DNA from 2 places in the Variovorax sp. GW821-FHT09B01 genome. Region 1 is predicted to be linked to the other one. Evidence: riboswitches for the same ligand, from Rfam matches in the RefSeq annotation. Region 1 holds a riboswitch; the other holds the start of a gene.
What was found. A riboswitch is a leader RNA that binds a small molecule or an ion and turns the genes downstream of it on or off. The one in region 1 is predicted to bind manganese.
Positions count from the first base shown of each region.

Region 1 (3,996 bases):
CAGCGCTGACGCGACACGGAACGACGCGCGTCCGCAGGCACGCCTGAGCGTCTTTTTTCCGCCGAAAGTCGATGACCTTCGACACTAGATCGCAGGTGTCGCGATCCCTACCGTGGAGGCCTTCTCATCCACTCACTTGAAAGAAGGAAGGCCTCTCATGAACACCCGTCTTGCCGTTTGCCGTGCAGCGCGCACACCCGTCGCGTTGCTGGTCATGAATCTCGTGCTGGTGGCCTGCGGGGGTGGCGGCGGTGGCGGGGGCTTTGCCGGCTTCCCGGTCGCTCCCGCTCCCGCGCCTGCCGCGCAGACACCTCCGCCGGCACCCGCCCCAGCCGCGGCTTCGATCACGACGCAGCCATCGAACACCACCGTGGGCCAGGGCGTGTCCGCCACCTTGAAGGTGCAGGCCGCGCACGCCACGGCCTACCAGTGGCAACGCAGCACCGACGGCGGTGCCCACTGGACCGATGTCGCCGGTGCCACAAGCGACAGCTTCCGCACGGCCGCCAGCCTGCTGGCCGACAGCGGCCAGCAACTGCGCGTGCGGGTGACGGGCGCCAGCGGCAGCGTGACGAGCAGCGCCGCCACGTTGACGGTCAAGCCCTGGGTCGCCACCGTGCTGGCGACGACGGGCGTGAGCTACAGCAGCCCCTATCAGCTCGCACTCGATGCGAGCGGCGCGAAGCTCTACGTGGCCATGGGCGGCAATGGCTCGGTCTATCGGATCGACACCGCCAGCGGCAGCGGTGCCGAGGTGACGCCGGGGACGACGATGAATGCGCCGGTCGGCCTGGCACTGGCGGCCGACGGCACCCTCTACGTGAGCGACCAGCATCGCATCAGCAAGATCGCGCCCAACGCCACGACCGCCAGCACCTGGGTCGGCGGCAGCGCGAGCGGATACGCCGACAGCCCGGCCACCGCGATGTTCAACAACCCCACCGGCATCGCGCTCGACAGCGCGGGCAACCTGTTCGTGGCGGACACGGAGAACAAGCGCGTGCGCAAGGTCGCGGCCGACGGCACCACGAGCACGCTCGCGGGCGACGGCACGCAGGCCTACCTCGACGGCGTCGGCACGGCCGCCCAGTTCGCGCGCCCGCAGGGCCTGGCGCTCAGCCGCGACGGCAAGACGCTCTACGACACCGACACCGACAGTCCCTGCCTGCGCAAGATCGACGTGGCCAGCGCCACCGTGAGCACGCTGCTGGGCGATTGCGCGAACGGCAACGCGGGCGCGGGCGTGGTCGACGGAACGGTGGCCACGCCGGCCAAGCTCGGCTATTCGTACGGCGTGGCGGTGGATGGGCACGACAACGTGTTCCTGACCCACGCCTGGGATGGCGTGGCGCGCGTGGTCACGCCCGCGGGCGAGATCAGCACCCTGCAGGACGGCACCGGCGCGCCGATCGCCTTCAACTTCCCGATCGGCGTGGCGGTGGCCGCCGACGGCACCGTCTACGTGGGCGCGAACCACGGCAACCAGATCCTCAAGCTCACGCTCGCGCCCTGAGCGCGCATGCCCGGTAATGCAACTCGCTCTCGACACGGGGACATTCGTCGAAAAGACGAGGGCGATTCGACGCTCGCCCCTAAGATCGCGGCCTCAGTCATTGGGGAGTAGCTGACCTGCGCAACGCAGGAGCCCGCGTCAACACACTTGGCCTTCGGCCATGGCGCGAGCAGCTTTAGAGCCTGGCAAGACCTTTGACCACGTCACCTCGGTATGGGCCGGGAAGTGGCGTGGTCTTCGCGTCGCTGGCCCAGGGAGTTCTCTTTTCATCATGGAAGCCTTACTCGTATCCACGGGCGTGGTCGCGCTCGGGGAAATGGGCGACAAGACCCAACTGCTCGCGATCATCCTGGCCGCGACCTTTCGCAAACCCTGGCAGATCGTCGCGGGCATCTTCACCGCCACCGTCGTCAACCACGCGGCCGCGGGCGCGCTCGGCGGCTGGGTGGCCCAGGCCATGGGGCCGAACATCCTGCGCTGGGTGATCGGCGCCTCGTTCCTGGCCATGGCCGCGTGGATGCTGATCCCCGACAAGATCGACGACGACGCCGCGAAGACCAAGAGCCGCTTCGGCGCCTTCGGCACCACGGTCATCACCTTCTTCCTCGCGGAGATGGGCGACAAGACGCAGATCGCGACCGTGGCGCTGGCCGCGCGCTATCCCGACGTGGTGCAGGTCGTGATCGGCACCACGCTGGGCATGATGCTGGCCGACGCGCCCGCGGTCTTCCTCGGCGAGAAGATCGCGGCCAAGGTCTCGATGCGGCTGGTGCACGGCGTGGCCGCCGTCATCTTCGGCGTGCTGGGGCTGCTGACACTGTTCAACGTCGGCAACCTGTTCTGAGCCCCGGCGGGCGGCCGCCTACTTGGCGGCGCCCGCCGTGCCCAGGCCCAGCTTGTCGATCACGGCCTTCTCGGTCTTCATGGTGCGCACCGCGTACTGCTTGTAGGCCGCGCTGTCCATGTAGAAGGTCTCCATGTCGAACTTGGCGAGAGACTCCTGGTAGTTGGGCATCTCCATCGCCTTCTTGAAGGCGTCGTGCAGGATCGCGACCACCTTCGGGTTCGCGCCCTTGGGCAGCACCAGGCCGAAGGGCGAGGCCTGCACCATGTCGATGCCCGACTCCTTGAGCGTGGGCGCGTTCGGATACTTCTTCGAGCGCTGCTCGCCCCAGGTCGACAGCAGCCGCAGCTTGCCCTGGTCGACATAGGGGCCCCAGCCCGGCGTGTCGGCGACCGACATCACGTGGCCGCCGAGCACCGCCTGCAGCGATTCGGAGTTGCCCTTGTAGGGCACGTGATTGAACTCCACGCCGGCCTGGATCGCGATCGCTTCCATCGTCAGGTGCAGCGTGGTGAGCGCACCCGGCGTGCCGTAGCTCAGGCGGCCCGGGTTGGCCTTGGCATAGGCGAGGTACTCGCGCATCGACTTGATCGGCGAATCGGCGGGCACCACCAGGCCGAAGGAATAGCCGGCGAGGCCGATCACGTAGCTCAGGTCGTTGGCCGGGTCCCAGTTGAGCTTGGTGGTGTAGGGCAGGCGGAACACCGGCAGCGGCACCTGCGCGAGCGTGTAGCCGTCGGGCGCGGTGGCCTGCATGGTCTGCGCGGGCAGCACGCCGCCCGCGCCGGGCTTGTTCTCGATGATCACCGGCTGGCCGAGGATCTTCGAGGCGTTCTCGGCCAGCACGCGGAAGGGCACGTCGGTCGAGCCGCCGGCGGTGAAGCCGATCAGCACGCGGATCGGCCGCACCGGAAAGGCATCGGACTGCGCGAAGGCGGGAGCGGCGGCGAGGCCGGCGGCCAGCAGCAGGGCGTGCAGCGCACGGCGGGTGAGGGTGGGTTGTTTCATGGCGGGACGTGCGAACGAAGAAAACGGGAAGGGCGGTGCGGCCGCCCCGCGAACGGGACGGGCCGCACCGGCGCCGTCAGGGCGCGGGGCAACCGCCGCGGCTGGCCGAGGAGAACTTGCAGCCGTAGTCGGCGCGCGCCACGGTCGCGGCATCGAGCACCTCGTCGCCGGCCGGCTTCACGCCGTTCTGCTCCCAGTTCGTCATCGCGTCGAAGGCCTGGGTCTGCTCCTCGGTCGTGAAGTCGCAGTGGCTGATGCCGCGGATCGCGCGCTGCACGAGCCACTTCGAGGTGCCCAGCGCATCGGCGCGGCGCTTGTAGATCTGCTCCATGCTGAACGGCACGTAGACGTCGCCCAGCGTGTGGATGGTCACCACCGGCACGTCGATGCGCGCATTGGACTTGGGGAACCAGCGCAGGCCGTCGCGCCGCAGCCGGTTGGCCTCGGGGTCGGCATGCAGCCGGTAGGCACCCTGGTTGAAGGTGACTTCCTCCGGGCTTTGCGCCGGGTCGTTGTCGAGCTGGTAGACGAAGCCGGTGGTGTCGTAGCCGTCGCGGTTGAGGATGCCGTTGATGGTGCCGTCGCGGCCGAAGGTGCCCCACACGGTGGCGTTCATGCTGCCCGCGAAGCC
Region 1 is NZ_JBWKPQ010000001.1:448,383-452,378, forward strand. Features, by position in the region: gene AC07RV_RS01935 (ATP-binding response regulator) at 1-47, shown strand, start outside; gene AC07RV_RS01940 (DUF8696 domain-containing protein) at 158-1,513, shown strand; yybP-ykoY riboswitch at 1,604-1,774, shown strand; gene AC07RV_RS01945 (TMEM165/GDT1 family protein) at 1,785-2,357, shown strand; gene AC07RV_RS01950 (tripartite tricarboxylate transporter substrate-binding protein) at 2,376-3,365, opposite strand; gene AC07RV_RS01955 (alpha/beta hydrolase family protein) at 3,442-3,996, opposite strand, start outside.

Region 2 (3,996 bases), on a different contig from region 1:
ACCAGTTCACCGCCGACACGATGGACTACGACAACCTGACCGGCATCGCCAACCTCAACGGCCGCGTGCGCGGCACGATGGTGCCCTCGGCCAAGGCGGCCGGCGCCGCGGGCAAGCGCTGAGCGCCGCGCCATGACCACCGCGCCGTCGCCCCTCGTCTTCATCACCGGCGCCTCCAGCGGCATCGGCCAGGCGCTGGCCGCGCGCTTCTACGACGCCGGCTACCGGCTGGCGCTGGTCGCGCGCCGCACCGGCGAGATCGAAGCCTGGGCCAACGCGCGCGGGCTCGACCGCGGCCGCTACCTGATCTACAGCGCCGACGTCGCGCGCACCGACAGCATCGTGGCCGCCGGCGCCGCCTGCATCGAACGCCAGGGCGTGCCCGACGTGGTGATCGCCAATGCCGGCATCAGCGTGGGCATCGACACGGCGGAGCGCGAGGACCTCGACGTGCTGACGCAGACCTTCGCTACCAACAACGTCGGGCTGGCCGCCACCTTCCATCCTTTCGTGCGCGCGATGGTGCAGCGCGGCAGCGGGCGGCTGGTCGGCATCGCGAGCGTCGCGGCCATCCGCGGACTGCCGGGACACGGCGCCTACTGCGCGAGCAAGGCCGGCGTGGTCGCCTACTGCGAAAGCCTGCGCGGCGAGCTGCACGGCAGCGGCGTCAAGGTCGTGACCCTGCTGCCAGGCTACATCGACACCCCGCTCACGCAGGGCAACCGCTACGGCATGCCGTTCCTGATGAAGCCCGAGGCCTTCGCCGACCGCGCGCTGGGCGCGATCGAGAGCGGTGCCAGCTACCGCGTGATTCCCTGGCAGATGGGCGTGATCGCCAAGATCATGCGCATGCTGCCCAATGCGCTGCTCGACCGCGCCGTGCAGGGACGCGGGCGGAAGAAGCGGCGCGGCGAAGGCTGAACCCGAGGCCGTACCGGCTGCGGCAACGAAAAAGGCTCCCGAAGGAGCCTTTTGTCTTTTTGGGAAAGCGATCAGTAGCCGCTGTTGCCGCCGCCACCGTAGCCGCCGCGACCACCGCCGCCGCCGCCACGCGGGCCGGCGCCGTAGGGGCTGCGGAAACCGCCATCGCCACCACCGCCGCCGCCACCACTGCGGCCACCGCCGCCGTAGCCACCACCGCCGCCGCTGCGACCGCCGCCACCACCACCGCCGTAGCCGCCACCACCGCCGCCGCCGTAGCCACCGCCACCACCGCCGCCATAACCACCACCACCGCCGCCGTAGCCGCCGCCACCACCGCTGCGCGGGGGACGTGCTTCCATCGGGCGGGCTTCGTTGACGACCACGCTGCGGCCGCCCAGGGGTTGGCCGTTCATGCCGTTGATGGCGGCCTGTGCTTCCGCTTCACTGCCCATCTCGACGAAGCCGAAGCCCTTCGAGCGGCCGGTATCGCGTTCCATCATGACCTTGGCGCTGGTCACAGCACCGAACTGACCGAATGCCTGCTCCAGATCACCGTCGCGCACCGAGTAAGGCAGGTTGCCGACGTACAGTTTGTTGCCCATCAAGGGACTCCTATAAACACATCAAGAAAAGCGATGGAGTCCCGATTAGCATCACTCAAACGAGAGCCGCCGAGTCGCGCGAAACTGTCCGATCACCCAGTGCCTCCAACCCGAAATGAAAAGGGAGGCTCGTGCATTATGGGTGAAATACAAGAAATGCAAGCAGGAATTTGCTTCTTGCGGTAGCACAGTTTTGGGCTCTTGGAGTTAGCGCACGCTTACTAACCAGGCCCCGAACTGGGCCTATGACACTTAAGGGTTAGAATTCGCCCGTCATTGGGGAGTAGCCGCCTTCCGTCTACGAGAAGGGCCCGCGTCAACAGACTTGTCCTGCCCCACACAGGACATGGCGCGGGCAGTGAAGAACAACACCTGGCGAGACCATTGACCGTGCAACTTCGGGAAATTTGGCCGAAGGTGTTGCACGGTCAATTGCGTCCCTTCGGCCAAGGAACCGTTTTTTCATGGAAGCTTTTCTCGTCGCGACCGGCGTCGTCGCGCTCGCCGAAATGGGCGACAAGACCCAGTTGCTCGCCCTTCTGCTGGCAGCCCGTTTCAGAAAACCCTGGCCGATCGTGGCGGGCATCTTCGCCGCCACCGTCATCAACCACGCGCTCGCGGGCGCGGTCGGCAACTGGATCACCCACTGGCTCGGCCCCGACATCCTGCGCTGGATCCTCGGCGGCTCCTTCATCGCGATGGCGATCTGGATGCTGATCCCCGACAAGCTCGACGACGACGATGCCCCGCGCTCCTCGCACTTCGGCGTCTTCGGCACCACGGTGGTCGCCTTCTTCCTCGCCGAGATGGGCGACAAGACGCAGATCGCCACCGTGATGCTCGCGGCGCGCTTCACCGAGGCCTATTTCTGGGTCGTGGTCGGCACCACCTTCGGGATGATGCTGGCCAACGCGCCGGTGGTCTGGCTCGGCGATCGCATCGTCAAGCGGGTGCCGATCAAGCTCGTGCACTCGATCTCGGCCGTCATCTTCCTGGTGCTGGGCGTGGTCGCGCTGATCGGCTGGTAGCGCCGCCGTCCAAAGCCCGGGGCCCGCCGTCCCGGGCCCGCGGCGATATACTGCCGCTCGCGCCGATTTGCTCCAGCTTGCGGGCGCTTGATAAATACAGCTAAAGACGGATGCCGTGACCCGGCTCGTTTTTGGCGAGGCCGGGTTTTTCATTTCATGTCCTCGTTGGTCGTCACTCCCCAGTCGATGCAGTTCGCGGGCCCGCTGGCCCTGCGCAGCGGCGCGACCATCGGCAGCTACACGCTCGCCTACGAAACCTACGGCACGCTCAACGCGCAGCGCAGCAATGCGGTGCTCGTGTGCCACGCCCTCAACGCCTCGCACCACGTCGCGGGCGTCTACGAGGGCCAGGCCCGCTCCGCGGGCTGGTGGGACAACATGGTCGGGCCCGGCAAGCCGCTGGACACCGACCGCTTCTTCGTCATCGGCGTCAACAACCTCGGCTCCTGCTTCGGCTCCACCGGGCCGATGCACGTGAACCCCGCGACCGGCCGCGTCTACGGCGCCGACTTCCCGGTGGTCACGGTCGAGGACTGGGTCGACGCCCAGGCCGCGCTGCTCGACGCGCTCGGCATCCGCACGCTCGCGGCGGTGATGGGCGGCAGCCTCGGCGGCATGCAGGCGCTGTCGTGGACGCTGCAGTACCCCGAGCGCGTGCGCCACGCGGTGGTGGTCGCCAGCGCGCCCAACCTCACGGCCGAGAACATCGCCTTCAACGAGGTGGCGCGCCGCGCCATCGTGACCGACCCCGACTTCCACGGCGGCCACTTCTACGAGCACGGCGTGATCCCCAAGCGCGGCCTGCGCATCGCCCGCATGATCGGCCACATCACCTACCTCAGCGACGACGTCATGAACGCGAAGTTCGGGCGCCTGCTGCGCAACGCGGTCGAGGGCGAGGCGGCCCGCGACGACGCGGCCTACCGCTATTCCACGCAGGAGATCGAGTTCCAGATCGAGAGCTACCTGCGCTACCAGGGCGACAAGTTCAGCGAGTACTTCGACGCCAACACCTACCTGCTCATCACGCGCGCGCTCGACTACTTCGACCCCGCGCGCGAGCACGGCGGCAACCTCACGGCCGCGTTCGCGCGCGCCAGCGCCAAGTTCCTGCTCGTGAGCTTCAAGACCGACTGGCGCTTCTCGCCCGCGCGCAGCCGCGAGCTGGTGAAGGCGCTGCTCGACAACCGCCGCAACGTGAGCTACGCCGAGATCGACGCCCCGCACGGCCATGACGCCTTCCTGCTCGACGACGTGCGCTACATGGGCGTGGTGCGTTCCTACTTCGAGCGCGTGGCCCAGGAGATCGCATCGTGAGCGACAACGACATCCAGCGTCACATCGCCGCGCTCGTGCCCGAGGGCTCGCGCGTGCTCGACCTCGGCTGCGGCGACGGCGCCCTGCTCGCGCTGCTGCAGCGAGAACGCGGCTGCACCGGCTAC
Region 2 is NZ_JBWKPQ010000004.1:181,018-185,013, forward strand. Features, by position in the region: gene lptC (LPS export ABC transporter periplasmic protein LptC) at 1-122, shown strand, start outside; gene AC07RV_RS15355 (SDR family oxidoreductase) at 133-921, shown strand; gene rbp (RNA-binding regulator) at 993-1,526, opposite strand; yybP-ykoY riboswitch at 1,793-1,900, shown strand; gene AC07RV_RS15365 (TMEM165/GDT1 family protein) at 1,991-2,554, shown strand; gene metX (homoserine O-succinyltransferase MetX) at 2,711-3,871, shown strand; gene metW (methionine biosynthesis protein MetW) at 3,868-3,996, shown strand, end outside.
Region 2: another riboswitch for manganese. It lies ahead of AC07RV_RS15365 (TMEM165/GDT1 family protein); the one in region 1 lies ahead of AC07RV_RS01945 (TMEM165/GDT1 family protein).